2 regions of the Rhizobium sp. NPDC090279 genome follow, and region 1 is predicted to be linked to the other one. Evidence: riboswitches for the same ligand, from Rfam matches in the RefSeq annotation. Region 1 holds a riboswitch; the other holds the start of a gene.
The links. Region 1 has a riboswitch for FMN ahead of ACIQWP_RS12870 (6,7-dimethyl-8-ribityllumazine synthase). Riboswitches for the same ligand answer to the same signal wherever they lie in the genome.

Region 1 (15,067 bases):
GAGTGGTGCGGCCTATCAGAAGCAATCCCGGAAGAGAGCCTTGGTGTTTTCCAAGGTCATCGGCACCGGATTGCCGCCGGCGCTTGGGTCTTCGATTGCCATGGCGGAAAGCTCGTCGATCCGGTCAGGGGCGATGCCCATGGCAGAGAGGCTTTCCGGAACGCCGAGTTCCGCACGCAGCTTCAATACGTAATCATAGAAGCCGTCGAAACCGCCTGAGATACCGAGATAAGCGGCGGCGCGCCCAATCTTGTCCTCGATGGCCTTGCGGTTGAAGCGCAAAACGGCCGGCATGACGACGGCATTGGTCATGCCGTGATGCGTATTGTAGACGGCGCCGATCGGATGCGACAGCGCGTGGATGGCGCCAAGCCCCTTCTGGAAGGCGACGGCGCCCATGGCGGCAGCGCTCATCATATTGGCGCGCGCTTCGAGATCGGTCCCTTCGCGGTAGGCGCGCGGCAGGAATTCCTTGACGAGCCGCATGCCTTCCAGCGCGATACCAGCCGACATCGGATGATAGAAGGGCGAGGAATAGGCTTCCAGGCAATGGGCAAACGCATCCATGCCCGTACCGGCCGTGATAACCTTCGGCATGCCCACGGTCAGTTCCGGATCGGCGATGACGACGCCGGGCAGGAACTTCGGATGGAAGATGATCTTCTTAACATGCGTCGCCGAATTGGTAATGACGCTGGCGCGGCCGACTTCAGAGCCGGTGCCTGCCGTAGTCGGCACCGCGACGATCGGCGCGATGCCTTCGACGCTGGCGCGGGTCCACCAATCGCCAATATCTTCGAAATCCCAGACCGGGCGTGCCTGACCGGCCATGAACGCCACGCACTTGCCGAGATCGAGGCCGGAGCCGCCGCCGAAAGCGACGACGCCGTCATGTCCGCCGTCCTTGAATGCCTTGACGCCGGCTTCGAGGTTTTTCTCGTTCGGGTTCGGATCGACATCGGCGAAGATGGCACGCCCGAGACCTGCATCTTCCAAGATATCCAGAGCCGCCGCCGTGATCGCCATCGAGGCAAGTCCCCGGTCGGTAACCAGGAGTGGCCTTTTCATGCCGAGACTCTTGCAGGCGTCCGCGAGTTCCTTGATGCGGCCGCGGCCGAGCTTGAAGGCGTTCGGATAGCTCCAGTTGGCTGAGATAGTGCTCATGCTGTTACTTTCTTCAGATGATAGGATTTCGGACGCGTCAGATTGTGGAAGCCGATGATCGACAGCGAACCGCCGCGGCCGGTTTCCTTGACGCCGGTCCAGCATAGAGCCGGATCGAGATAGTCGGCGCGGTTCATGAAGACGGTGCCGGTTTCGATCTCGCGACCGAGGCGCGAGGCGCGCTCGACATCCTTGGTCCAGAGCGATGCCGTCAGACCGTAGGGGCTGTCGTTCATCAGCTTCAGCGCTTCCGCATCGCTCTTCACCTTCATGATGCCGACGGCCGGGCCGAAGGTCTCTTCGCGCATGAAAGCCATCGAGTGATCGACATTGATGAGGATCTGCGGGGCGAGATAGGCGCCGCCGTCATCGGCCGGGAAGAGCTTCGGGTCGACCAGCGCCTTGGCGCCCTTGGCAACCGCATCGGCGATCTGTTCGCGCACCACCTTGGCGAAGCGCCTGTGTGCCATCGGCCCGAGCGAGGTTTCCGGGTCAAGGGGATTGCCGAGCTTGTAGTTCGAAACCCATGCGACCGACTTTTCGACGAAGGCGTCGTAGAGCGATTCATGCACATAGATGCGTTCGATGCCGCAGCAGCACTGCCCGGAATTAAAGGTCGCCCCGTCCATCAGCGTGTCGACGGCGGCGTCGAGATCGGCATCTTCCATGACATAGCCCGGGTCCTTGCCGCCAAGCTCGAGCCCGAGGCTGGTAAATGTGCCGGCTGCCGCACGCTCGATCGACCGGCCGCCTTCGACGGAGCCGGTGAAATTGACGAAGTTGAAGCTGCCGGCCGCAATCAGCGCCGAAGTCGTTTCATGATCGAGGAAGACATTCTGGAAGACGTCGGCGGGAACGCCGGCTTCAACGAAAGCCTGGACGAGCCGCTCGCCGACCATCAGCGTCTGGCTAGCATGCTTGAGAATAACCGTATTGCCGGCCATCAGCGCCGGGGCGATCGTGTTGATCGCCGTCATATAAGGATAGTTCCACGGCGCGATGACGAAAACGACGCCATGAGGCTCGCGCTCGATGCGCCGGGCAAAATTGGCGCTGTCCTCGACGACAAGCGGCGCAAGCGCATCGGCGGCAATCGATGCGACATAGTTGGAGCGCTCATTGAAGCCGCGATACTCGCCGCCGTACTTGATCGGGCGGCCCATCTGCCAGGCAAGCTCTGGCACGACCACATCGGCCATCTCATTGAGCCGGGCGGCACCTTTCAGTACCAGCTGGACACGATCTTCCAGCGGGCGGCGAGCCCAATCCTTCTGCGCCTTGCGGGCGCGGGCCACGACTTCCTTGGCGGTATCCAGCGACAAGGCCGGACGCTCGGCATAAACCTCTCCGTTCACCGGGGAGACGCATGTGATCATCGTCATGATCGAATTCCTGTTTTCTTGGTCATCCATTGATTGCCGGATGCTGCGCAACCCGCCGCATCCACAAGGAAATGACGAGCAGGCAAACCTCCTGGCGCCCCTGCCCGATCATAGAATGAAAATCGGGCACGAGGCAGATCGCAAAAGCCTTACGCTCTTTCGAATCCGCGCGCCACTTCCCAATCGGTGATGCGACGATCGTACTCTTCCTGCTCCCATTCGGCAGCGCGCGTATAGTGATCGATGACATCGTCGCCGAAGGCGGCGCGCAACATTTTCGAATTGGTCAAGGCCTCGGTCGCGCCACGCAGCGTGCGCGGTATCTCGCGAACCTCGCGCGCGCCATAAGCGTCGCCGACGAAGGGCGCTTCAAGCTCAAGTTTGTTCTCGATGCCGTCGATACCGGCGGCAATCAGGGCCGCGAACGCGAGATAGGGATTGAGGTCGGAGCCGCCGACGCGGCACTCGATGCGAATGCTCTTAGTCTCTGCACCGCACAGGCGATAGCCGGCTGTGCGATTGTCGGTGCTCCAGATCGCCTTGGTGGGCGCAAAAGTGCCGGCAACGAAGCGCTTGTAGGAATTGATATAGGGCGCCAGGAAATAGGTGATTTCGCTGGCATGGTTCAAAAGTCCGGCGACATAATGCTTCATCAGCGGCGTCATGCCGTGTGCCTGCTCCTTGTCGAAAAACAGCGGTGTCTTGCCGTCGGTGCTCCAGAGCGACTGATGGATATGCGACGAGCTGCCGGCGGCACTATAGTTCCATTTCGCCAGGAAGGTGATCGCCTTGCCCTTCGACCAGGCGATCTCCTTGCAGCCGTTCTTGATGATCGCATGACGGTCGGCCATCGTCAGAGCGTCGGCGTAGCGAACGTTGATCTCTTCCTGGCCGGCAGAGGCCTCGCCCTTGGAGTTTTCGACCGGGATCTCGGCGCCCTGCAGGCCCTTGCGGATCGCCCGCATCACATCCTCTTCCTTGGTGGTCTGGAAGATATGGTAGTCCTCATTGTAGCCGCTGACGAGATTGAGGTTGCGATAGCCGGCTTCGCGGGCGCTGTCGTAGCTCTGATCGAACAGGAAGAATTCGAGCTCCGAGGCCATGTAGGCCTTCATGCCCATCGCCTCAAGGCGCTTGACTTGCTTCTTGAGGATGGCACGCGGAGAATGCGCCACTTCTTCATGCGTATGATGATCGAGCACGTCGCAAAGAACGAGCGCCGTGCCTTCCAGCCAGGGAATGCGGCGCAGCGTGGCGAGATCCGGCTTCATGGTGTAGTCGCCATAGCCCTTCTCCCAGCTCGTCGACTTGTAGCCGGAGACGGTTTCCATCTCGATATCGGTCGCCTGCAGGTAGTTGCAGCTATGCGTTTCCTTCCATGCGCTTTCGACGAAGAATTCCGCCTGGAAGCGCTTCCCCATCAAGCGGCCCTGCATGTCCACCTGGCATGCCAGAACCGTGTCGATGCGCCCCTCGGCCACATCCTTTTTGAGGTCGTCGAACGTATAGCTAGTGGTCATGATGAATCCGCCTGAAAGATAGAAGAGTGATCGGCTGGAGCGCTGCGGGAGATTTACCCCAAGCCGCTCGTCAAGTTGGATGGGGCCGCGACAACGGCCCCCCCGGATCGATGATATGTGAGGATTATGCCTCGCCGACAGCCCGTTCGGCAGCAGCGATATCGGCCTGACGCTTGGCAATCATGTCACCGATAGGCGGGCCCTGGAAACGGCGCTTTTCGAAGGCGAACCAAACGATTGCGGTCAGCACCAGGAAGCCGATGGTGATGTAAAGTGCCCACTCGTTCGGTGGCTGCACACCGATGATGAAGATGATCGCCATCGCAAGGATCACGACAATCGAGACCACCTTGTAAAGGCCGATACCCATGTTCCATGGCCCCATTTTCGGCCATTTCGCAGTTCCGATCGCCTTGATGCCGAGCACGATCGGCACGGTGAAGGAGAGGAAAAGGAAGATGACGGTGCACGACACGACGATGGTATAGGCCGAAGAGCCAGCGATCGTGACGAGCGAAGCGCCCCAGACGAACAGTACGGCCAGAACCGCGGCCGTCCAGATGGCGACGGAAGGCGTCCTGAACTTCGGGCTGACGCTGGCGAGCGCCTTCGAAAACGGCAAGCCGCCATCGCGCGAGAAGGCATAGATCATGCGCGATGCCGATGTGACGGTCGCAAGACCGCACAGGAGCTGCGAGATGAAGATCGCCACGTAAAGTATATTGGCGACGACAGGATTAGTGATGCTGTTGATCGTCCAGAAGAAGACGTTCCAGCCCTGCTTCGAGGCTTCGTTCATGTCCGGGATCGCCAGCAGGAAGGCGAGCAGCATGATATAGCCGAAGAACGAGGACCACCAGACCGAAGACACCATGCCGCGCGGCACGGAACTGGATGCCTTGACGGTCTCTTCAGAGGTATGCGCCGAGGCGTCGTAGCCGGTGATCGTGTAGATCGGCAGCAACAGGCCAAGGGCGAAGACGTACCAGATATTCTCCATCTTCGGCCAGACGGATGCATCACCTTCCGGCGTGCCGGAATAGTTGGTGAAGGTCCAGATGCGGCTGATGTCCCAGCTCTTGACGCCGATGAGGCAGACGATCGTCAGCGCGATCGCGGCGGCGAAGATCAGGTAGCCGGACATGTCAGTCAGCTTTGCCGTCAGCTTGATGCCGAAGTGGTTGATCAGGGCTTGCAGGCCGGTGATGATGGCAACGAAGATGATCTGATTGGCGAAACCTGCCGAGGTATTGGTATCCACCGCAATGCCGAACCAGCCGGCGATGGAGCCGCTGAAGAAGCCCCAGGTGCCAACGTTGATCGCGCCGAGCACCGTGATCAGGCCGAGCAGATTGAGCCAAGCCGTCAGCCAGCCGGTAAAGCGGTTGCCGAGGATCGAACCCCAGTGATAAAGGCCGCCGGCCGTGGGATAAGCTGAGGAAATCTGCGCCATCGAGAGCGCGAAAACGCCAGAAATCAGGCAGCCTAACGGCCAACCTAAACCGATCGCAGCACCGCCAGCGCCGGATGTCGCCTGCGCGAGCGAGTTGATGCCGCCCGATAGAATGCAGATGATGGAGAAGGAAATGGCGAAGTTCGAAAACGAACTCATGCGCCGTTCCAGCTCCTGAGCGTAGCCCATGGAGTGCAGGATATGAACATCCTGCTTCTTGTCTAACTCTGTATATTCAGGCATGTCACTCCCCTAAAGCCGGGTCGTCCGCAGGATTGCGGAGAACCATGTGCACGTGAGCTGCCTGCCTTTCGGCACGCCGCCTTGATCGCAGTTGAACTGCTCCCCGGGGTCTTTTTCTTTTGTACTCAGGCTTCCAGACTGCTCTGGAGGAGCCCCGTCAGATAATCGGCCATGACCCCTTGGCCGACGTCATCTCGAATGAGGTCGTTGCGGACCTCGATCATTACGTTATGCAGGCCGTTGGCGAGCCCATGCAGCTTCAGCGTATGGGTGACGCCGTCTTCGGGCCCGTAAGGCTGGTTGCGTTCGGTCTGATAGAGCGGTGCCTCAGCCGCCGCATTCAGCATGCGATCGGCCAGCCAACGGTCTTCGTCATGCAGAATGCCAAGCTCCACCGCCCGCGGTCTGCCATTGTAGATCGGCGTGAAGCTGTGGATTGTCACGATCACGGTTTTTTGTCCGCGCGCCGCCCTCTCCTTCAGAAGCGCCCGGATGCGATCGTGAAACGGTATATAGAGCCCTTCCGTACGCGCCTGCCTATCCGCTTCGCCCAGATGCTGGTTGCCGGGGATCGTATAGATCTCGCTCGTCTCCGGCATGGCGCCGGCGCTTTCAGGCGGCCGGTTACAATCATAGATCAGGCGCGAAAAGCGCTGAAAAACCAAGGTGGCATTCAAGCCCGCAGACATTCTTCTTGCAACCGCGAGTGCGCCCGGGTCCCAGGCGATATGGCTGGCAAGCGCTTCTGCGGAAAGCCCAAGATTGCCGAACCGCTCCGGAAGCGCGCGGGAGGCATGCTCGCAGATGAGCAGGGCCGCGCTGCTTCCGTCCGATCTTTCGACCGCAACGCAATCGCCGTCTGCCTTCGTCAAAATGCCGTGCTGCGCAAGCATCGCAGACGCCCCATAGCCGATTAATAAAATGTTTATAAGAAAAGAATTCTTCAGGTTTTCGTCGCTGTCAACTGGAAACTGAAATTATTTCTTCATTTGTGACATTGACTCGAAATGTGACAGCGTTGTTATATCCTTGCAGGAGACTGGCATAAGACCGTCCCGGGGAGCAAAAATCGAGTGAACAAGGCGTCGAAGACAGTTTCTGACGTGATTAATGCGCGCTTCGACACGCTGACGCGCGCCGAAAGGCAGCTGGCTAAGAGCCTGCTCGACAACTATCCGGTGTCAGGACTGGGAAGTATCACGACGGTCGCCGAGAATGCCCGCGTCTCGACCCCGACTGTTGCGCGCATGGTGCAGAAACTCGGATACAAGGGCTATCCGGACTTCCAGGCCCATCTTCATCAGGAAGTCGAAGCAACCATCTCCAACCCTCTGACAAAGCACGATCGCTGGGCATCGAACGCGCCGGGCACCCATATCCTCAATCGTTTCGCCGATGCTATCATGGGCAACCTGCGGCAGACCCTGTCGGATATCGACGTGGCGACATTCGAGGGCGTTGCAACGCTGCTGTCGGAAAGAAAACGCGGGCTTTATTTCGTGGGCGGCCGCATCACGGGAGCGCTTGCCGAGTATTTCTTCACCCATATGCAGGTCATCCGGCCCAACACGACCCTGCTTTCCTCCAATTCGAGCACCTGGCCGCAATATGTCCTGAACATGAACCCGGGCGACCTGCTCGTCATATTCGATATCAGGCGCTACGAGCAGGAAATGGTCAATCTCGCCGCTGCCGCCCGTCGGCGCGGCGCCGAAATCATCGTCTTTACCGACCAGTGGGCGACGCCCGCCGCCAAGCATGCGAAACACACGTTTCGCGTGCAGATCGAGGCGCCTTCCGCCTGGGACTCATCGGTTGTCACTCTCTTCATCGTCGAAGCCCTCATCGAAGCCGTACAAAGCTCGACATGGGACGAGACAAGCGAGCGCATGAAAACGCTGGAAGGCCTTTTCGAACAAACAAAATTGTTTCGCAAGCTAAGCTGAAGGGGAATGAAAACATAAAATAACGCGTCGCAAGGCGGTGTGAAATGCAGCGACTGTCATACTTGTCGATTAGAAGCAAAATCAACTGCGTTTTCAGCAAACGCAATGCTTTGAAGCCGTCACACAACCTTCATGCAACGTCATTAACAGCAACGCCAGGCACTGAAAACCCTAAAGGAGGAAATGCAGTGATCTCGAAAATTCATCGTCTTCTGACCATCTCCACAGCGATGCTCGTCGCTTCGACGGCAATTGCGGCCGCAGAACCGAGCGCCGATCTCATCGCTGCCGCCAAGAAGGAAGGCACGCTGACCACGATCGCCCTGCCCCACAACTGGTGCGGTTATGGCGACCTGATCGCCGCCTTCAAGGCGAAGTATGGCATCGAAGTCAACGAACTGAACCCGGATGCCGGTTCTGGTGATGAAGTCGAAGCAATTCGCGCCAACAAGGGCAACACCGGCCCGCAGGCTCCCGATGTCATCGACGTCGGCCTCTCCTTCGGCCCAACCGCCAAGAAGGAAGGCCTGCTGCAACCTTACAAGGTTTCCACCTGGGATTCGATTCCGGACAGCGCCAAGGATGCCGAAGGCTACTGGTACGGCGATTATTACGGCGTTCTCTCCTTCGTCGTGAACAAGGACGTCGTGAAGAACCCGCCGAAGGACTGGGCTGACCTCCTGAAGCCGGAATACGCCAACACCGTTTCGCTCGCTGGCGACCCGCGTACCTCGAACCAGGCTGTTCAGGCCGTCTACGCCGCAGGTCTCGCCGCCGGCGAGAAGGACGCCGCCAAGGTCGGCGCCGCTGGCCTCGACTACTTCGCCAAGCTGAACAAGGCCGGCAACTTCGTTCCGGTCATCGGCAAGTCTGCTTCGCTGGCTCAGGGTGCAACCCCGATCGTCGTCGCCTGGGACTACAACGGTCTCTCCTGGCGCGACAGCCTGAACGGCAACCCGCCGGTTGACGTCACCGTTCCGGCTTCGGGCGTTATCGCCGGCGTATACGTCCAGGCGATCTCGGCTTTCGCTCCGCATCCGAACGCTGCCAAGCTCTGGATGGAGTTCCTGTACTCTGACGAAGGTCAGATTGGCTGGCTGAAGGGCTATTGCCACCCGATCCGCTTCAACGATCTGGCGAAGAACAAGAAGGTCCCGCAGGAACTTCTCGACAAGCTGCCGCCGGCTGCCGCCTATGAAAAGGCCGTCTTCCCGACGCTCGAAGAGCAGGATGCCGGCAAGGCCGCCATCACCACCAAGTGGGATTCTGTCGTCGGTTCGAACGTACAGTAATCCGACCTGACATGGCCTCCCCGTTTCGACGGGGAGGTTTTCCGTTTTTCTGACGCCGCGGATTGGGCCAATCATGAGCATCGTCACGACATCGACAGTCAGTTCCACTCCCCTGATCAGTAAACGCGTCGTCGTTGACTGGCTGGGCATTGCGCCGTTCACGATCTTCGCGCTGCTGTTTCTGATTTTCCCGACGATCTACCTCGTCGCTGGCGCCTTTCTGACGCCGGATGGGAGCTTTACGCTCAAGAATATCGTCGATCTGTTCACGCCGACCATCATGAGCGCCTATTGGATCAGTATAAAAATCTCGGTCGCTTCGGCGCTCGGCGGTGCGATCTTGGGCTTTTATCTGGCTTGGGCACTCGTCCTTGGCGGCCTTCCCACCTGGATTCGCCACGCCTTCCTGACGTTCTCCGGCGTCGCATCCAATTTCGCCGGCGTGCCGCTGGCCTTTTCGTTCATCGCGACACTAGGCCGCCAGGGCCTGGTCACCATATTGCTCGCTCATTTTGGTTTGAACCTTTATTCGACCGGCTTCAATCTGCTGAGTTTTCTCGGCCTTACCATTACCTACATGTATTTCCAGATTCCCTTGATGGTGCTGATCATCACGCCGGCACTCGACGGCATGAAGAAGGAATGGCGTGAAGCCGCGTCCATTCTTGGCGCGACCAACAGGCAATATTGGCTGATGGTCGCCCTGCCGATCCTCTGGCCCAGCCTGCTCGGCACGACGCTGCTGCTATTTGCCAATTCTTTCGGCGCGATCGCGACGGCCATCGCGCTCACGGGCAGTTCACTGAATATCGTTCCGATCGTGCTCTATGCGCAGATCCGCGGCGACGTGCTGCATAACGCCAATCTCGGCTATGCGCTGGCGCTCGGCATGATCGTCATCACCGGTATTTCGAACGTCATCTATATCCTGATGCGCATGCGCGCTGAACGGTGGCAGAAATGAAGCTGCAAAAACTCTTCGCCTGGATCGCCGTTGCCATCGGCCTCATCTATTTCCTGGTGCCGCTCATCGGCACCCTGGAATTCTCGTTGCGCATGCGGCGCGGCGCCTACAGCTTCGATGCCTATGCTTCGGTCTTTTCCGATTTCAGCTTCCTGACCGCCTTCGGCTTCTCGATGTTGATGGCGCTTCTGACCATCATTTTCGGCATGCTCCTCGTGGTGCCGACGGCGTACTGGGTGCGGTTGCGGTTGCCGCAACTCCGCCCCATCGTCGAGTTCATCACGCTGATGCCGCTGGTCATTCCCGCCATCGTCATCGTTTTTGGCTATCTCCGCCTCTATAATTCGTCGTCGGTCCTGCCGCTGACGGGCTACAACTCGACAACGAATATCCTGCTTGTCTGCTCCTACATTGTCCTATCGCTGCCCTACATGTATCGTTCAGTGGATACGGCGATGCGCACCATCGATATCGGCACGCTGACGGAGGCGGCCGAAAGCCTTGGTGCAAAATGGACGACGATCATGTTCAAATGCATCTTTCCAAATGTCATGAGCGGTGTGCTTTCCGGAGCGTTCATCACACTCGCGATCGTCATGGGTGAATTCACCATGGCCTCGCTGCTCAACCGTCCGGCGTTCGGGCCCTATATGCAGCTCGTCGGCGCCAACAAGGCCTATGAGCCGTCTGCGTTGGCGATCATCGCGCTTGCAGTGACCTGGCTCAGCATGGCCCTTCTCCAGCTGGTCTCCCGTTTCTCAAAATCCGCTCCGATTAAGGCGTAAGGTTCCCCGCTATGGCTTTTCTCGAACTTACCCACATCAAGAAGTCCTTCGGCGACATTCATGTCGTCCATGATTTCAACATGCAGATCGAGAAGGGAGAGTTCATCTCCTTCCTCGGACCGTCAGGCTGCGGCAAGACGACCGTGCTGCGCATGATTGCCGGCTTCGAAACCCCGACCGCCGGCACGCTCACGATCAACGGCAAGGATCAGCGAGCGCTGAAACCGAACCAGCGCAACATCGGCATGGTGTTCCAGGCCTATGCGCTGTTCCCGAACATGACGGTGCATGACAATGTCGCCTTCGGCCTCAAGGTCGCCGGCATGGCGAAGCCCGACATCGACAAGCGCGTCAAGGAGATGCTTGCTCTCATCAAGCTGGATCATCTTGCCACTCGCTTCCCGTATCAGATGTCCGGCGGCCAGCAGCAGCGTGTGGCGCTCGCCCGCGCCATCGCCGTCAAGCCGCAGGTTCTCCTGCTTGACGAGCCGCTTTCGGCACTGGATGCAAAAATCCGCGTATCGCTGCGCGAGGAAATCCGTGCCATTCAGCAGCAGCTCGGCATCACCACTGTCTTCGTGACGCACGATCAGGAAGAGGCGCTGTCGATTTCCGACCGCATCGTCGTCATGAATGCCGGCCGCGCCGACCAGATCGGCTCGCCTTTCGAGATCTACAACACTCCGGCCACCCGCTTCGTCGCGTCCTTCGTTGGCACGCTGAACCTGATCGAGGGCAAGGTCGTTGATCCCGACAGCAGCCGCATCACGATCGGCGATCAGAATGTCACGCTGAGACAGTCGGTCACCGCCTACAAGCCTGGCGATACGGTATCGCTGGCCTTGCGCCCGGAAGCGGGTTCGCTCGCTGAATCGGCCAAGGGCGACACGGCGCTGACGGGCGAAGTCTCCTCCGCGCATTTCCTCGGTTCGGTCATCCGCACCCGCATGAACGTCGCCGGCAACACGATCTCCTTCGATATGTTCAACAGCCCGGGCATGATGCCTCCGAGCGTCGGCGAGAAGGTGACGCTGCGCTTTGCTTCTTCAGACCTGTTGGTCATCCAGGATTGAGAAGCTGCCTCGCAGTGAAACAATTTTGAAAAAATATTCGCGAACGCCGGGCCAAAAGCTCGGCGTTTTTCTTTGATTTCGCTGCGCAAATGCATTTATAGTCCACTCGTTCTCAGGGCGGGGTGTAATTCCCCACCGGCGGTATGGGGATTTCCCCGAGCCCGCGAGCGCCTTCCGATATCCGGAAGGGTCAGCAGATCCGGTGAGAGGCCGGAGCCGACGGTATAGTCCGGATGGAAGAGAGCAAGCAGGTCGCACCTCCTCCGAGCGGGGAGCGCTGCGTTCATGCGTGTTCGCCCAAGGGATAATTGACAACAACCCTTGAAAGGCAAAATTCATGACCATTTCTATCTCTACCCAGCCGAGCCGCATTGCGATCATTCGGGCCCGCTGGCATGCCGACATCGTCGATCGCTCTGTCGATTCCTTCGTCGCCGAGTGGCAGACGACAGAAGGCGCATCGCCGATCGACATCTTCGACGTTCCCGGCGCGCTGGAGATCCCGCTGCATGCGCAGACGCTTGCCCGCAACGGCCGTTATTCGGCGATCGTTGCCACCGCTTTCGTTGTCGACGGTGGCATCTATCGTCACGAGTTCGTTGCCAATACCGTTCTCGATGCGATGATGCGTGTCCAGCTGGATACCGGCGTTCCGATCCTGTCCGCCGTCCTCACGCCCCATCACTTCCAGGAATCGGAGGCGCATATCCAGTTCTTCAAGGAGCATTTCATCCTGAAGGGCCGTGAGGTGGCCAGCGCCTGCCGCCATATCCTCAACGAACGCGCCAAGCTGCTGCCGGCCGTTACGGTCTGAACCAGCATCATGGAGGAGGCGCGGCCAAAGCCCGCCTCCACCTCACAAGGGAGAAACGTCCGTGGCCGTCCTGCGTATCATTCCAAACCTGCCCGCCGCAGATCCCGCTACAGCCCGGCTGTTCTATCATGAACTGCTCGGTCTCGACATCGTCATGGATCACGGCTGGATCGTCACCTTCGCCTCCGAAGCGGCAACGGTGCCGCAGATCAGCGTCGCCAGCGAGGGCGGCTCAGGCACCATCGTCCCAGATCTCTCGATCGAGGTCGACGATGTCGACGCGCTCTACCAACGCGCCACATCGATGGGCTTCGGCATATTGTATGACCTTACGGATGAACCCTGGGGCGTTCGCCGCTTCTATGTCCGCGATCCCTTCGGCAAGGTGGTCAATATCCTCTCCCACCGCTAGAGCCGGATGATTTTAGGTCTGTTCGACCTAAAACCTGAATCCGCTCTAGAATCAAAAAGGTAGAGCATGATGTCGTCCGAAAACCGATCACACTTTTCGGCATCATGCTTTAAACCAAGGTCACGAGGAACCCCAGCGCCCTTCCCGCGGCCCCTATCGCAGATCAAGATTGAAGGTGGTGCGTTCAGCCGGCCATACCGATTCCGAATAGGTTATCGGCACTCCATCTGCATCCGCATCGACCTTGCGCGTCACCAGCAGCGGCGCGGACTTCGGCTGGCGCAAGATTCTCGCCTCCTCAGCCGTCGGCATGCGCGCCTCGATCTCCGTCGACAGCCGCTCATAATCGGTGACACCATAGCTGGCGAGCGCCGCCGTAATAGTTGGGTGCTTCAATCTGGCCTTATCGAAATCGGGAAAGCGTTCGGCCGGATAATAGGAATCGCCCAATTCGACCGGAATGCCGTCTGCCGTCATCACGCCGCGGCGATGGATGACCGGCGCCCCGACCGCCAGCTTCAGATAGCTGGCGATGCCTTCCGTCGCCGGCACGATCTCATGGGCGAGCAACTCGCCACCCGGCTCGAAACCCTGCTCGATCAGGTTCTTGTGAAAGCGTGTACGCTTCGACAGCGTATAATCGAGCACGCCCCTATGGACAAAGGTTCCACGTCCCTGTTCGGCGCGCACCAGCCCGCGTTGCTCGAGATGCCCAAGGGCCTGACGCACGGTGAAGCGGCTGACGCCGAAGCGTTGCATAAGCTCCGGCTCGGTCGGCAATTTCTCTCCGGGAGCGAGAGTCCCGGCGGCAATATCAGCCGCCAGGATCTCGCCGATCTGATGCCAGAGGGCACTGCCGCCCTTGCGATCGATCGTCTCCATGTCAAACGCGCTTCTCGAGCCGGAACAGGAGCTTGTATTCGGCTGGATAACTCAGCGCATCTAGAATGCTCGGATAATATTTCCGATCCTTCGTCGCGCGCACGAAGCCGTCATAACCAAAACGCTTGACGGAGACATCGAAGCCGGCCGCCGTGAAAGCCTCGATATAGTCCTGCGGAGATCGATCCTGCACCGGCGCATTGCTGTTGTTGCCGATCAACTCCAACCATTTCGGCCAGAGCGGCATTTCATTGTGGCAGCCGGTCACGGCATAATAGACGCCGCCATTGCGCATGACCTGAAACATCTGCTCGGCGTGTTGCTTCAATTCCGGCAGCAGATAGATGACCTCGTAACTGAAGGCCACGTCGAAGCTATCGGTAAAGGGCGCCAGGTCGGTCGTGACATGAAACTGCAACGGCATGTTGCCTACAGCAGCAGCGGCTGCAGCTACCGACTCCGAGGCGATATCGATGCCGACACCCCGGCGGAACGGCCGCATGGCGTGAAGCAGCCGCAGGAAACCGCCGCGGTTGCAGCCGAAATCCAGGACGGTCTTTGACGAGAGATCCCGCTCCGGCACGGTCTCGATGAAGTGACGCCAATAAGGAGCATGCGATTCCGCCATGGCGACATCGCCCTGCGGCTCCGTGTGCCAGGTTGCATAAATGGATGCTGCGTTTGTCATGATGGGCTCGCCGTTGGAGTGGACTGAACCCTTGATAGCCAGCTCTCATGACAGCCGTATGAATTCATCCGGACGACCGGACTATTTACTATGATTCACTCCTCCCTAACCGGGAAGATCCCTATTTCGTGCAGTCGATCATCCATTGCACGCCATAGCGATCCGTCAGCTTGCCGTAGTAACTGCCCCACGGCTGCACGGCGAGCGGCGTTGTTACCCTACCGCCCTCAGCCAAGCGGGCAAAAATCTCGTCGGTGCTGTCGCGATCATCCATCATAAGCATGTGCGCAGAGCCTCGCATCGGCTCGGCGTCGTGATTGTCCGACGCAAAGAAGAGGAGGCCCGGCCCTTCGAAACGCGCATGCATCACTTTGCCCCGCATCGAGCTGTCAGAGAGCGGCATTCCATTCGCCCCATGCCGAACCAACAGTGTGATCTTACCGAGCCCG
Region 2 (15,067 bases), on a different contig from region 1:
GACCATCAACTGCCACCGGCACGAATCTACCCGATGGGGGGAAGTCTTCCGCCCAATCATCATCAAATGCCCGTTGCTGGAGTTCCGCGACCATGGTGCGAAACATGAAGTCAATCTGCTTAATCACGGCGGCCTCTATATCTTTTTCACAAATCTAGTATAATTACGACCAGCAAGCAAGCTCGGCGACTTTTCCCCAGCGGACTCTGCCCGCCTCCGCTACTCCAATACAAGGCACCACCCACCGTGATCCTCCTTATACTAATTTCTCGAGCATAGTATAGCGCCGCTGTCGAGATGCTCGCCTTGAAAGGGATCAGAATCGACGACCCTCAATAAAAAAGTCGCTGGGCCCACGAAATCAGGAGATTGAGGAGCGGCTTTTGCCCTCGACAAGGCGATGTCACGTTGTCTGACTATGAACGCGCTGGGGGCCTTCGACGCTGTTGTCAGCTTATTGCGGTCACGGCTTTCCACTCCGCCATGGCCCGCAGGCGGTGAATATGCGTTGCGAGAGCGGAGCGTTTCGAGTGAGGTGGAACGAAGAGATTTCGCAGAGCCGAGAAGATCGAGACGAAACGCTGCAGGCTTCCTGGCGATCGGAATCCTTGCATCACCCGCTCTCGTTTTCGCAGCGGCACATGGGAATTCTCAGCGCGGTTGTTCAATCCTTTGTGTGACCGATGTTCGACGTCCGGCATCACCTGACGCTTGGCCGCTCCATACGAGCGCAGCTTGTCGGTGATTATTCGCTTCGGTGCGGCGCCCTGTTTCTTCAGTAAGCGTGTTAGCAATCGCCTGGCCGCCTTGGCGTTGCGGCGGTTGTGAACGATCTCATCGAGCACATATCCGTCCTGATCGACAGCGCGCCATAGCCAGTATTTTCGGCCAGCAATGGTGATAACGACTTCGTCCAGGTGCCAGATGTCATCGCGGCTAGGCTGTTTGCGGCGCAACCGGCGAGCATAATCGGCCCCAAACTTCTTGCCCCAGCGGCGGATCGTTTCGTAGGAGACCACGATGCCGCGCTCCATCAGCATTTCCTCGACTAGGCGCAGGCTCAACGGGAACCGGTAATAGAGCCAGACCGCATGCGCGATGATCTGCGGTGGGAAACGATGGCGCTTGTAGCTGATGGCAGACATTGTCATGCTGCCGTCCCTACGCTGCAAATGCTGATGCGGGGTTTACGTGACAACACCACCATGAGGAATGACTATGCGGATCAGACTGTTAGCGCTGGCGGCCCTTGCCCTTTCATCCACGGCGCCGGCCTTCGCGGCCGACCTGACCTATCAGGAGCCGGCACCGCCTGCCGTTGACCAAGTGCCCTCCTCCTTTAGCTGGTCCGGATTTTATCTCGGCGCTCAGGGCGGCTACTCCTGGAACCAGGGCAGCTATCTCGGATCGAACGAGAACATCGACAGCGGGGCGGCCGGCATCCACGCAGGCTATAATTTCCAGTCCGGAAACATCGTCTACGGCATCGAGAATGACTTCAATTACAACTTCGACAACAAGAAAGAGGCGAACCTCGAATGGGACGCTTCCGGGCGGGCCCGCATCGGCTATGCGCTCGACCGCACGCTCGTTTTCGCAACAGCCGGTGTAGCGGCCGCCGGCGGCAAGGTAAATGTCGCAGGCGTCGGAAAGAAGGACGATATCCTGATCGGCTGGACCGCCGGCGGTGGTCTTGAACACGCCATTACCGACAATATCACGGTTCGTGGTGAATACCGCTACTCGGATTTCGGCAAAAAGGATTTCGGGTCGAACATCGGCGACTTCAGCGCCACACAGAACAAAGTGCTACTGGGTGCAAGCTACAAGTTCTGATTGCCGAAGCGATCTCATAAGTCCAGCGACCTTCAAATCGAACCTGGATGAGGCGTGAATCATAGGCAAGGCCCGTTTCAGCAAAAGAGCAAGGACGCGGTTCGAACTCTTGAGCACGTGTGCGGCAGGCCGACTGTCCTGCCGCACCGAAAGCGTAATTTTGATCTAAAAATAGGCGGCTCTGCGTGCAGAGATACAAGGCAAGTCAATGCAAGCATCACCTCGATGAACGAGACGGCGCTCGTTAGTCGGCCTAACTACCATTGGCCAGCGGGACAAATAGACCAAGCTTGACGTCGCGCAAGACCACATTCGTATGCATGCGCCGGATCTGTGGATTCTCTGCCATAATGACGGCGGCGAGATCGTCATAGTGCTCGACATCCCGCGCAGTGACGATGGCGATGAGGTCGACGGCGCCCGTGACATAATAGACCTGCTGGATATGATCCTGCTTTTCCGCCCAAAGGCGAAACTTGGCAAGTGCATCGTAGTTGTCGCGCTCGATCTCCATGCCGACGATGAACACCATCGGCGTCCCGGTCGCCTTGCGGTCGACGACCGCAATTTCCGCCTTGATGATGCCGTCCTCGCGCAACCTTTTCAGGCGCCGCTGCACGGCGGAGGTCGAAAGGCCGACCTCCTCGGCGATGGCTTCGGCAGTGAGTTGGCAATTGCGTTGGACGATGTCGAGAATATCGCGATCAAACCGATCCAGATTTTCCATTCCCACTCCTCTGGCCGCCTATGAAATCAAATGACGACATCTCTATTCTATCATAAAAGATGCACAAGAAATACATTTTTGCATTTTTTGTGCAAAATGATCTAAAATTGCGCGCAAATTCCGCCCTTCTTCGCGATATTCTCCGCAAATTGTTTTTCATCGGAATTCTATATGACAGCGCTGTCCTCCCAGGCGCTTTGCGTGGAAGATCTTCACAAGAGCTTTGGGTCACATCAGGTCCTCAAGGGCGTTTCAACCTCCGCCAATCAGGGGGACGTGATTTCCATCATCGGCTCCTCCGGTTCCGGAAAAAGCACGTTTCTGCGATGCATAAACCTGCTTGAGATGCCCGATCGCGGCCGCATCATCGTCAACGGCGAGGAAGTCGCGCTGAAGCAGGGGCGCCACAGACAGATGCAGCCGAAAAGCTGGCGGCAGATCGAGCGGATGCGCAGCGGGCTCGGCATGGTTTTCCAGAGCTTCAATCTCTGGGCTCACATGACCGTTCTCGAAAACATCATCGAGGCCCCGGTGCATGTCCTGGGTGTGCCCCGTCGCGAGGCGATCGAAAAGGCTGAGGCTCTTCTCAACAAAGTCGGGCTTTACGACAAGCGCGGTGCCCATCCGGCCTTCCTCTCCGGTGGCCAGCAGCAGAGGGCAGCGATCGCGCGAGCGCTTTGCATCGATCCGGCGGTGATGCTCTTCGACGAGCCGACATCGGCACTCGATCCCGAACTGGTCGGCGAAGTCCTCAAAGTCATCCGCGACCTCGCCGAGGAGGGCCGGACCATGCTGTTGGTCACGCACGAGATGCGCTTTGCCCGCGATGTCTCGAACCACGTCCTCTTCCTGCATCAGGGACGGATCGAGGAGGAAGGCCCGCCCCGGCAGATCTTCGACGCTCCGATCAGCTCTCGCTGTCGGGAGTTTACCGGCATGCTGACGTCCTGATCCCCATCCCATTCGCAGACAAAACCATTAGGAGAATCCCTTACATGAAACTGATTTCAACCTTAGTTGTCGGGCTTGCCCTTACGCTCTCTTCCATGACCGCTCATGCGGAAGTTCGCTTCGGCATCATGAACGAATCCTATCCGCCCTTCTTCGCCAAGGATGCTTCCGGCAAATGGCAGGGCTGGGAAATAGACATGATGAACGCGGTTTGCGATGAGATGAAGGAGAAATGCTCGATCGTCGAGCTTTCCTGGGACGGCCTCATCCCGGCACTTCAGAGCAAGAAGTTCGATGTGATCTGGTCATCGATGTCGAATACCGCCGAGCGCTCGAAAGTTATCGATTTCACCGACAAATATTACAATACGCCCAGCACGCTGATCGGCCCGAAGGACCAGAAGCCGGGCGCAACCGCCGACGATGTCAAGGGCAAGACCATCGGCATCCAGGTCTCGACCATCCAGTCGGAATATTACAAGAAGTATTTTGCCAAGGTCGCCGACGAGAAGACCTATCAGACGCTCGACGAGGCGTTTCAGGATCTTGCCGCCGGCCGCATCGACTATGTCTTTGGCGATTCCCTTGCTCTCGATGCTTTCCTGAAAAGCGATGGCGGCAAGGATTGCTGCGCCAAGATGGGCGATGTCGCCGACGACAAGGAAGTCCTCGGAGCTGGCGTTTCGGGTGGCCTTCGCAAGGAAGACACCGAACTCAAGGCAAAGCTCAACGCCGCGATCGCCGCGGTACGTGCCAGCGGCAAGTACGACGAAATCAGCAAGAAGTATTTCGATTTCGATATCTACGGCGCCAAGTAAACGATCGCGGCGATGGCGACCTCCCAACAAGGCATTCTGGATCTGCTCTCCCCCTATCCGCCCGGATGGGGTGGCGTGCTCCTGACTGGTGCCGTCTCCACGGTCGCCATCTCTGCGGGCGCTTTTCTGATAGGCCTTCTGCTTGGTACCGGCGGTGCGCTGGGCAAGCTTTCCGGCATCAGGCCGCTCCGCCTTCTGCTCGAGCTCTATACGACCGCCGTCCGCGCAGTCCCGGAGCTGATTCTGATTGTCGGGCTCTATTATGCGGGAGTGGATGGCCTCAATCGCCTCCTCGCCGTGCTCAATCTGCCCGCCTTCGAATTGAACGGCTTTGCGGTCGCGGTTGCCGTGCTCGGTTTCGTGCAGGGCGCCTATATGACTGAGGTGCTGCGCGGTGCGATCCTTGCAATCCCTGTCGGACAGATCGAGGCGGCAAAAGCTTTCGGCATGGGACCACGCCTGCGCTTCCGCCGCATCATCCTGCCTGCGCTATTGCCGAATGCCTTGCCGGGCCTTGCCAATCTGTGGATGTCGGTGACGAAGGACAGCGCTCTCGTCGCGGTGGTCGGCTACCAGGAACTGGCCCTCGCCACGCGTCTCGCCGGTGCGAGCACCAAGCACTATTTCATCTTCTTCCTGGCATCCGCCCTCATCTATCTCGCTCTCACACTCGTCTCGAATGTCATATTCAATCTCGTCGAGCGGCGGGTGCGGCGCGGCCAACCGAAGCTTGCGTGAGGAGTGCTGGCATGACCTTCTCATGGATATCATCCTATTGGCCGCTTCTGTTGACGGGAGCCGTGCAAACGCTATCGCTGCTTGCGATCTCGGTCGTCTTCGGCTTCATCATCGCGATCGGCCTTGCCTTCGCTCAGGTCAGCGGCGGCCCTCTCGTGCGAATCCTCGCCCGTGGCTACTGCACCTTCTTCCGGGGCACGCCGCTGCTGATACAGCTCTGGCTGCTCTATTATGGCGTCGGCTCTCTTCTGCCAATGATCCCGGGAATCCGCCAGAGCCTGTTCTGGCCGATCCTGCGCGAAGGCTTCTTCTTCGCGGCTGTCAGCTTCACGCTGAACTACGCGGCCTACGAGGCGGAGGTTTTGCGCGGCGCATTGCTCGCCGTCCCGAAAGGCGAGCTGGAAGCCGGCCGCGCATTCGGCATGCGTCCCTTCACGCTGACGCGGCGCATCTGGCTGCCGCGCGCCATTCGCATTGCATTGCCGACGATCGGCGGCGAAATCGTCATGCAGCTGAAGGCGACACCGCTCGCCTTCACGGTGACGGTAATGGATCTCTATGCCGTTGCCACCAAGGTTCGCCAGGACACGCTGCTCGTCTACGAACCGCTGATCGTCGTTACCGTTTTCTATCTCATTCTTACAGCCATCATCGCGCGAAGTTTCCGCTTTCTGGAAGCTCAGGTGCCGGTGCGGCGTTAACCCACGGCGCGAGGGAGAGATGAAACCTCTCCGCAGATCCGAGCCATTCTGGAGATTCCATCCATGAACAAACTGTTGGTCCTTGATGGCGGCATGAGCCGCGAACTGTTGCGTCTCGGCGCAGAATTGAAGCAGCCGGAATGGTCGGCGCTGGCGCTCGTCAATTCGCCCGAGATCGTCCGGCAGGTCCATGACGAATTCATCGCCGCCGGCTCGGACGTCGTTACAACGAACAGCTATGCGCTCGTCCCTTTCCACATTGGCGAGGAGCGGTTCTGGAAGGAAGGAGCCGACCTCATCGCCCTTTCCGGACGGCTGGCGCGCAACGCCGCGGACGCCTGCAAGGATCGAAAAATCCTAGTCGCCGGTTCACTGCCCCCGATCTTCGGGTCCTACGAGCCGCAGAATTTCGATCCGTCAAAGGTACAGGATTATCTCAAGGTCCTGGTCGAAAACCTTGATCCCTATGTCGATGTCTGGCTCGGCGAAACCCTCAGCCTGATCGCAGAAGGAGAGGCAGTTCGGACTGCAGTCGCTGAAACCGGCAAGCCGTTCTGGATCTCCTTCACGCTCGCGGATGACGCCGCGCAAAGGGATGGCGCCTCTCCCAAGCTTCGATCCGGCGAAGCCGTCGAGGATGCGGCTCGGTGGGCGGCGGCGTCCGACGCTGACGCGCTTCTTTTCAACTGCAGCAAACCGGAAGTCATGCGAAAGGCCATCGATGCTGCTGCGGAGATTTTCAAGCAAGCCGGCAACAATCTGCAGATCGGCGTCTATGCCAATGCCTTCGAGGGAGAACAAGGCGAGTCCGCTGCCAACGAGGGCCTTCACGCGACCCGAGAGGATCTGAACGACGATGCCTATTCACGTTTCGCCTGTTCATGGGTCGACGCTGGCGCGACGATGGTCGGCGGCTGCTGCGGAATTGGCGCCGGACATATTCACCGGTTGAAGAAGGCTCTCCTGAGTTCTCAAGGGGCGTAGGAGAGCCTTGCCATAAGCATTCACCCGCGAGCCGGTATCCGAAAGCGATCAGGCAGCCTTGAAGGGAGCGCTCGCAGCCCTGTAGGCGATGAGATCCTCGATCGTAACAAGATGGAGGCCATGCCGCTCGGCGAAAACTTCGAGCTCCGGAAGACGAGCCATCGTGCCGTCGTCATTTGCCACTTCGCAGATGACGCCGGCCGGCGAAAGGCCGGCAAGCCTTGCAAGATCCACGGCTGCTTCCGTATGGCCCGGGCGCGACAGAACGCCGTTTGGATGCGCGCGAAGCGGGAAGATATGACCGGGCCGGGCAAATTCCTCCGGACGCGATCCGTCTCTGACGAGGGCACGAACGGTCGCCGCTCTGTCGGCGGCAGATATTCCGGTCGTGGTTTCCGGAATATAGTCGACCGAAACGGTAAACGCGGTCTTCAGGACTTCGGTGTTGCGCGGCACCATCAGCGGAATATCGAGTTCGTCGAGCCTCTCGCCCTCCATCGGAACGCAGATGAGACCGCGGGCATGGTTCATCATGAAAGCGATTGCCTGCGGCGTGACCGCTTCCGCAGCAATCACCAGATCGCCTTCGTTTTCGCGGTCGCGATCATCTACGACAATGATGATCTCTCCCCGCGCAATCGCGGCGATCGCATCTTCAATTCTCGAAATTGTCATTTTCCTGCCTTTCAAGGGTTGCCGCTTAAAACGGCGTGCGTGGCCGGTCAAAGCCACCATTTTCCCTTGGGCGAACAAGCATGCGAACGCCACGATGAAGCAGCGTCTCCTGCGTTGCTCTCTTCCATCCGGACTATGACCGTCGGCTCCGGCATCTCACCGGATCTGCTGACCCTTCCGAAAACCGGAAGGCGCTCGCGGGCTCGAGGAAGCTCCCCATACCGCCGGTGGGGAATTACACCCCGCCCTGAGAACATGTAAAAGATAAGAGATCAATGCCTCGTTCCGCAAGAGGCATTGATCACCGAATTGTCGGGAATCCGATCCGCCCGATGAACGCACCGTTTCCCATTGTCGAACTACGACATGATCAGGCCGCCATCGACATTGATCGTCTGCCCAGTGATATAGGCCGCATCGTCGCTGGCAAGAAAAGTGACGAGACCTGCAACGTCTTCGCCCGACCCGGCCCGCTTCATCGGAATGCCTTCGACCCATTCCTTCATGAGCTCGCCGGGACCGTAATTGCCGAGCAGCTTGCCCCATGCTTGGTCGTTGTAGGCCCACATGTCGGTTTCGATGATGCCGGGACAAAAGGCGTTTACGGTAATGCCCTCGGTCGCGACTTCCTTTGCCAAGCTCTGGGTTATGCCGACGACACCCATCTTCGATGCCGCGTAGTGCGGCGTGTAGATGAAGCCGTCGCGCGCCTGGCCGGAGGCTGTATTGATGACGCGGCCGCCACGGCCATGCTTGCGCATGCGGGCGATCGCCTCCTGGGCGCAGAGGAAAACGCCTTTGGTATTGACGGCCATGACCTTGTCCCATTCACCCTCGGTCATGTCCTCGACGCGGGCAATGGTGATGATGCCGGCATTCTGGATGGAAACACCGACGGCGCCGAAAGCCGTCTCGGCCGCCTCGTAAAGACCCTTCACACTGGCCTTGTCGGTCACGTCGCCGACGAAGGAAATAGCCTTTCCGCCGTCACCCCTAATCGCGTCAGCGATCGCATGGACGGAATCCTCATTGGCCGAGACCACGAGATTGCCGCCCTCGCGCGCGAACCGCCTGGCGATCGCCGCGCCAATGCCGCGGCTCGCGCCGGTGATGACGACGGTCTTGTTTTCGAAGCGTTGCATTTTCTATTCCTTTCGCGGTGACAGCCACGCCAGACGTCGACTCCAGGGCCGATCGCGATGTCTGTTGCTGGCGACTTCAAACGGCAGCCGAAATAATCCCGGCAAACTCCGATGCATTCAGGGATGCGCCTCCGACCAAGGCGCCGTCGACGTTGGAAACGCCGAAGATTGCCTTTGCATTCGACGCCTTGACCGAACCGCCGTAGAGAATCCTGACATCATGCCCCTCTTCTCCCAGCCGCGTCTCTAGCATCCGCCGGATGGACGAATGCACCTCTTCGATCTGCTCAAGGGTCGGAACCAATCCGGTTCCGATCGCCCATACCGGTTCATAGGCGATCGCCATGTTCGCATTGGTCGCTGTGTCGGGAATTGATCCCTCAAGCTGGGCACGAACGACTTCGATCGCGCGTCCCTCGTCCCGTTCTTCGCGCGTCTCGCCAACGCAAATAATGCTCGTCAATCCCGCCTTGTGGACTGCGATAGCCTTCCCCGCGACTGCGGCATCCATTTCCCTGTAGGCGGTGCGGCGTTCGGAATGTCCCAAGATCACAAAGCGAGCGCCGATTTCAGCGAGCATCTCGGCGGAAACGTCTCCGGTGTAGGCACCCGCGTTCTGCGCATGGCAATCCTGCGCGCCGACGGCAATCGCCGAACTCGCTGCACATTCGGCCGCCTTTTCCACCAGCGTAAAGGGGGGGCAGACGACGATGTCGCACGCCGCCTCACCCGCTATTCCCTTCAGCGCCTCGATCTCTGCCAAGGAGGACGCGAGACCGTTCATTTTCCAGTTACCTGCAATCAGTTTCTTCATCGCATCACCAGCAGCAGAAGCCGCCGTCGACGAGCAGGTCGACGCCCGTCACGAAGCTCGCGGCATTCGACAGCAGGAAGACGGCGGGACCGACCATCTCATCGACACTTGCCATGCGCTGCATCGGTGTCTGCTCCTCGAACAGCCTAGTCTGATGAACCATTTCCGGACGCGTATTCATCGGCGTCGCGGTATATCCCGGCGATATGGTGTTGACGCGGATACCGCGGCCGACCCATTCCATCGCGAGCGACTTCGACATGTGGATCACGCCGGCCTTGGAAGCGTTGTAATGGGCCTGGTTCAGGCCGCGATTGACGATGACGCCGGACATGGAGGCGATGTTGACGATCGATCCACGACCGTTTTTCAGCATGGCGCGCGCTTCCGCCTGGCACGACAGGAAAACACCCTTCAGATTGATGTCCATCAATGTCTGGTACTGGTCTTCCTCCATCTCCTCGGCAGGATTGGCGTTGGCGATACCGGCGGCATTGACGGCAAGCGTCAGTGCGCCGAGTTCCGCTTCGGTACGGGCAACTGCCTCCCCGAGAGAGGACTTGCTGGTGACATCGGCCGCAATCTGGATGGAGCGGCGACCGGCCGCCTTGATGTGCGAAGCCGTGTTCGCCAAACCGTCGTCGGAGCGACGGTCAAGAAGTGCGACATCGGCGCCGCATTGGGCAAGGCCGATTGCGATACGCTGCCCGATCCCGCTTCCGGCTCCAGTCACGAGCGCGACCTGTCCTTTGAGATCGAAAAGTTTCGGGGCGTTCAGAGTGATGTCGGACAACGCTCTTCCTTTCTGTTTGCCTGGAGCGTTTCCGCTTTTCTTCGAATCGCGAAAATGCCCTATGTTGTTGTTTCTTTACGCATTCCGGGCGGAAAACCGATGCGCGCTTTTCCCGGAAATGCTCTAGATTGTCGCAAGTTCCATGACCGAGACGTCGTTCGCCTCGTCACGATTGAGAATGCCCGCCTGCTTGCCCTGGGCAAGCACGAGAATACGGTTGGAGACGCCAAGAACCTCCTCGAGGTCGGAGCTGACGACAATGACCGCCACCCCCTGCTTGGCGAGATTGACGATGATGTCATAGATGCCTGCTCTGGCGCCGACATCGATACCTCGGGTCGGCTCATCGAGGACGACGACCTTGGGATCACGCATCAGCCATTTTGCGATGACGACCTTCTGCTGGTTGCCGCCCGACAGGTCGGACGCATATTGCTCGGCACGGCCCTTGACGCCGAACTTCGCCACCGCCTTCTCCGCAAAGGCACGCTTCATGCGCGATGTGATCCATCGCCCGCCGAGCTTGTCGAGATTGGCGTAGATGATGTTCTCGCTGATGCGATGACCGACGACGAGGCCCTGTTCCTTGCGATCCTCCGGCACCATCACGATGCCCTTGGCAATCGCATCCGCGGGATCGCGAAGCTTAAGCTCTTCGCCCTCGAGCCTTATCGAGCCGGCGCTAATCGGATCTGCCCCGGAAATGGCACGCACGAGTTCCGTGCGGCCGGCACCGACCAGCCCGGCGATGCCGAGAATCTCACCAGCCCGAACGTCGAACGTCACATCTCGGAAGGAACCATCAGGCGAGGTCAGTCCATCGATCTGCAGGACAGGGCGATCCGTCGGCTCTGGAAGGGCCGGGAACATTCGGTCCAGCGAGCGGCCGACCATGCTCTCGACGATCGTGCGAACGGGTGTCGCGCTGTCGGCAAATTCCTGGACGCGTTCTCCGTCGCGCAAGACGACGATGCGATCGGTGATCTGCTTGATCTCTTCCATGCGATGGGAAATGTAGACAATGCCGACGCCTTCGGAGCGGAGTTTTCTTACCTGTTCGAACAGCGCCTCCGTTTCCGCGCCGCCAAGAGCGGCGGTCGGCTCGTCGAGGATCAGCAGCTTGGCATTGAGCGCCAATGCCTTGGCGATTTCGATGAGCTGCTGGTTGGCCGTCGACAGGCCGGCGACCTTTCGCGTCGCCGGTATATGCAGGTTGAGGCGCGCAAGCTGCTCCTGCGCGCGCCGGATCATCTGGGGACGATCGACAGCCCCGTTCTTCATTGGCCACCGCCCGATAAAGACATTTTCGGCGATCGAAAGATGCGGCAGGAGCTGCAATTCCTGATGGATCAGGACGACACCCTTATCGATCGCCTCGCGTGGAGTGGCTGGGGCATAGGGCTGCCCCAGCCATGTCATTGTTCCCTCGGAGGGCGTGCGTGATCCGGCGATAATGCCCGACAATGTCGACTTGCCAGCCCCGTTTTCACCGAGAAGCGCGACGACTTCACCCGGATAGACATCAAGGCCGACATTCTTCAGCACCTGAAGCGGTCCGTAGCGTTTGGATATGCCCCTTAAGGAAAGAACGGGCTCAGTCACGGCACACCTCCTCAAGATTTCGGTACGATTACGGATGGTTGGCGATGAAGCCGGCCACGTTTTCCTTGGTCGTCAGCGTGGCGTCCATGAGCTGCACGGCAGGCACCTTCTCACCGGCAACGAGCTTGACGGCATTGGCGACCGCATCGCGGCCCATCTTCTGCGTCTGCTGTGTCGCGGTGACGTCGAACACACCCTTGCTCAGTGCCTCCAGAGCGGCGGTGTCCCCATCGAAGCCGCCGACGATGATCTTCTGTGAGGGATTTGCGACCTTGATTGCCTGGGCGGCGCCAAGCGCGAGCGCATCGGCCTGGGCAAACACGATCGACACGTCCGGATTGGCCTGCAGCATGTTCTGCATGATCTGGAAGCCCTCGTCCTGGGCCCACATGTTGGAATATTGCTCGGCAACCACCTTCACGCCGGGATTTGCCTTCAGCGATTCCGCGCAACCCTTGCTGCGGTCGACTTCAGGCGTCGTGCCCTTCTGACCATGGATGATGACCATCTTACCCTTGCCGCCGGCTTCCTTGAGGATGTAGTCGCAAACGGCCTTGGCGGATGCAACGGAATCGGTCGCGAGGAAGGTGTCGCCGGGGGCGCCTTCAGCGTTGCGGTCAACGTTGACGACCGGAACGCCAGCATTCTTGGCGAGCTTGACGGGAACGCTCGCGGCAGCCGCACCGGCGGGGATGTAGATCAAGGCATCGATATTCTGGGTCAGCAGATCCTGGATCTGGTTGACCTGCGTCGGGCCATCGCCCTTGGCATCCACGGTCACCACCTGGATGCCACGCTTCTTGGCCTCATCCTCGACGGACTGCTTGATCTGGTTGAAGAAGTTTGCCTGCAGGTTTGCGACGGCCAGGCCGATCTTCTTGGTGTCTTTTGCCTGAACGGAACCCAATGACATTGCCAACACGGCGGCTGAAGCCAAAAGAATGCGCGCAAATTTCATTTCATTTCCTCCTTTTTTGCAATGAACCCTTGGGTAAGTCCTCCCCCTCGGGCAAATGATCCGCTCCAAACTTCTCGGAGAGGAAATCGCTGGGGTCCGCAGGGCGCGGACCCGAATGTCAGGCGCGGCGCCGGCGGATCGTTTCCGCACCGACCGCAAGCACGATGACGATGCCGATGATGACCTGCTGCAGAAATGGCGAGACATTGAGCAGATTGAGGCCGTTGCGCAGGACACCGATGATCAGAACACCGATGAGTGTGCCGCCGATACCGCCGGAGCCACCGGAAAGCGAAGTCCCGCCGATGACGACGGCCGCGATCGTGTCGAGTTCATATCCAAAGCCGCTGGATGGCTGGACGGAGTCAAGACGCGCCGCCAGCACGATGCCGGCCAGACCGGCAAGCACGGCACTTGCGACATAGACGGCAATCGTCACGAGCTGGACATTGATGCCGGCGAGACGCGCAACTTCCGGATTGCCGCCGACGGCATAGAGCATGCGCCCCTCGGAGCGGAAGTGAAGGAACACCCAGGCCACTGCGACGACCGCGAGCATCAGAAAGACCGTTGCCGTCAGCACGCCGAAATGACGGTCAATCGCAAGCATCATGAACCAGTCGGGAAACCCGACGATCTGCTGGCCGTCAGTAATCATGTTCGCGACGCCGCGTGCGGCCGACATCATCGCCAGCGTCGCGATAAAGGCCGGAACCCTGAAAAGGGTAACCAGAAGGCCGACGATCAGCCCGCTGACCGCGGACGCGACGAGCGCCACGGCGATCCCCGCAACAAGCGGCAGGCCGGCAATATTTGCCGTCCAGCCCATGACCATCATGGCGAGCGCAAGCACTGAACCGACCGAAAGATCAATGCCGCCGATCAGGATGACGAAAGTCATGCCCACGGCCATGATACCAAGTACGGTGATCTGGTCGAGGATGTTAAGGCCGTTGCGGAGCGAGAGAAACGCATCGGTGCTGAGGCTCAGGAAAACGCAAAGAGCGAGCAATCCAACGAGCGGTCCGGTAGCGCCGGTAAGCTTTCTTAGCCATGTCACGGACGGACGGCTCTGTTCATTGACGTCGATCGCCACCATCATTCCTCCCAGGGCTCTGAGGCCAGCGGCCATGCCCGGCTGCTAAATCTTCAAACTAGAATATTTATTCACATATGCTGGAAAATTCATTACCAACTCGGTTTGGCGCTGTCAACTGTGTCATTTCGACCTGATTGAACGACAACCTGCCCGCCGGGGCTTGACTAACTGCCTTCTTGTGCAAAAATATAAACAACTGAATATTTATTCACATGAGGAAAAGATGGAGCCTTCCGAACTTGAACGCGTTGCCCGCCAGATACGCCTGCGAGACCTCCAGGCGGTCTACGAAGCAGGTGCGGGACATATTGGCGGCGAGATGTCCGTGATCGATCTCCTGACCGCGCTGTACTTCCGCGTGCTGCGCATCTGGCCGAACCAGCCGAAGCATCCCGACCGAGACAGGTTCGTGCTTTCGAAGGGTCATACGGCATGCGCGCTCTATGTCACGCTCGCCAAGCGCGGCTTCATTCCGGAAGAGGAAGTCTCGACGTTCCTGAAGCCGCATTCGCGGCTCAATGGCCACCCCAATTGCAACAAGGTGCCAGGCGTCGAAACCAACACTGGTCCTCTCGGCCACGGCCTGCCGGTTGCGGTCGGCATGGCCAAGGCGGCGAAACTATCAGGCGCTGGCTACCATACCTATGTCGTCACCGGCGACGGCGAGATGCAGGAGGGCTCCAACTGGGAGGCGATCATGGCAGCAGCGCAGTTCCAGTTGGACAATCTGACCCTCATCGTCGACCACAACCGTTTCCAGCAAGGCGCAGCACTTTCGGATACGAACGACATCGCCCCGCTTCGCCCGAAGCTCGAAGCTTTTGGTTGGGACGTCAGCGAAATCGACGGCAACAATATGCATGAGGTCGTCCCGGCGCTCGAGCATCGAACCGACCGCCCGCATTGCATCGTGGCCCACACCAACAAGGGACACGGAATCTCTTTCATGCAAGACCGTGTCGACTGGCACCACAAGGTTCCGAGCAAGGAACAATACGAAGTCGCATTGGCGGAACTGTCGGAGACACTCTAATGAACGCACCCAAGCTCCATGACTGCCGAGACGCCTTCGCATTGACGCTCGAACGCCTTGCCGCAGCAAATCAAAAGATCGTAGCTGTCTGCAACGATTCGGTCGGATCTTCGAAGCTCGGCGGCTTCAAGTCCAAGTTTCCCGATCGCCTGGTCAATGTCGGCATCGCCGAGCAGAACATGGTCGGCGTCGGTGC

Region 2: another riboswitch for FMN. It lies ahead of ribB (3,4-dihydroxy-2-butanone-4-phosphate synthase); the one in region 1 lies ahead of ACIQWP_RS12870 (6,7-dimethyl-8-ribityllumazine synthase).

What each region holds. Positions count from the first base shown of each region.
Region 1 is NZ_JBIVYI010000004.1:444,850-459,916, forward strand. It holds gene ACIQWP_RS12820 (iron-containing alcohol dehydrogenase) at 16-1,164, opposite strand; gene ACIQWP_RS12825 (aldehyde dehydrogenase family protein) at 1,161-2,546, opposite strand; gene ACIQWP_RS12830 (glutamine synthetase family protein) at 2,696-4,066, opposite strand; gene ACIQWP_RS12835 (amino acid permease) at 4,191-5,762, opposite strand; gene ACIQWP_RS12840 (N-formylglutamate amidohydrolase) at 5,888-6,655, opposite strand; gene ACIQWP_RS12845 (MurR/RpiR family transcriptional regulator) at 6,836-7,708, shown strand; gene ACIQWP_RS12850 (ABC transporter substrate-binding protein) at 7,897-9,000, shown strand; gene ACIQWP_RS12855 (ABC transporter permease) at 9,074-9,964, shown strand; gene ACIQWP_RS12860 (ABC transporter permease) at 9,961-10,749, shown strand; gene ACIQWP_RS12865 (ABC transporter ATP-binding protein) at 10,761-11,822, shown strand; FMN riboswitch at 11,927-12,071, shown strand; gene ACIQWP_RS12870 (6,7-dimethyl-8-ribityllumazine synthase) at 12,160-12,636, shown strand; gene ACIQWP_RS12875 (VOC family protein) at 12,698-13,048, shown strand; gene phnF (phosphonate metabolism transcriptional regulator PhnF) at 13,202-13,930, opposite strand; gene ACIQWP_RS12885 (class I SAM-dependent methyltransferase) at 13,932-14,618, opposite strand; gene ACIQWP_RS12890 (VOC family protein) at 14,740-15,067, opposite strand, start outside.
Region 2 is NZ_JBIVYI010000008.1:382,605-397,671, reverse strand. It holds gene ACIQWP_RS21825 (GSU2403 family nucleotidyltransferase fold protein) at 1-124, opposite strand, end outside; gene ACIQWP_RS21820 (IS6 family transposase) at 450-1,145, opposite strand; gene ACIQWP_RS21815 (outer membrane protein) at 1,219-1,836, shown strand; gene ACIQWP_RS21810 (Lrp/AsnC family transcriptional regulator) at 2,090-2,563, opposite strand; gene ACIQWP_RS21805 (ABC transporter ATP-binding protein) at 2,735-3,514, shown strand; gene ACIQWP_RS21800 (transporter substrate-binding domain-containing protein) at 3,559-4,332, shown strand; gene ACIQWP_RS21795 (ABC transporter permease) at 4,345-5,070, shown strand; gene ACIQWP_RS21790 (ABC transporter permease) at 5,082-5,771, shown strand; gene ACIQWP_RS21785 (homocysteine S-methyltransferase family protein) at 5,835-6,755, shown strand; gene ribB (3,4-dihydroxy-2-butanone-4-phosphate synthase) at 6,804-7,430, opposite strand; FMN riboswitch at 7,543-7,689, opposite strand; gene ACIQWP_RS21775 (SDR family oxidoreductase) at 7,790-8,572, opposite strand; gene tpiA (triose-phosphate isomerase) at 8,649-9,386, opposite strand; gene ACIQWP_RS21765 (SDR family oxidoreductase) at 9,391-10,179, opposite strand; gene ACIQWP_RS21760 (sugar ABC transporter ATP-binding protein) at 10,303-11,781, opposite strand; gene ACIQWP_RS21755 (sugar ABC transporter substrate-binding protein) at 11,810-12,739, opposite strand; gene ACIQWP_RS21750 (ABC transporter permease) at 12,858-13,838, opposite strand; gene ACIQWP_RS21745 (transketolase) at 14,062-14,871, shown strand; gene ACIQWP_RS21740 (transketolase family protein) at 14,871-15,067, shown strand, end outside.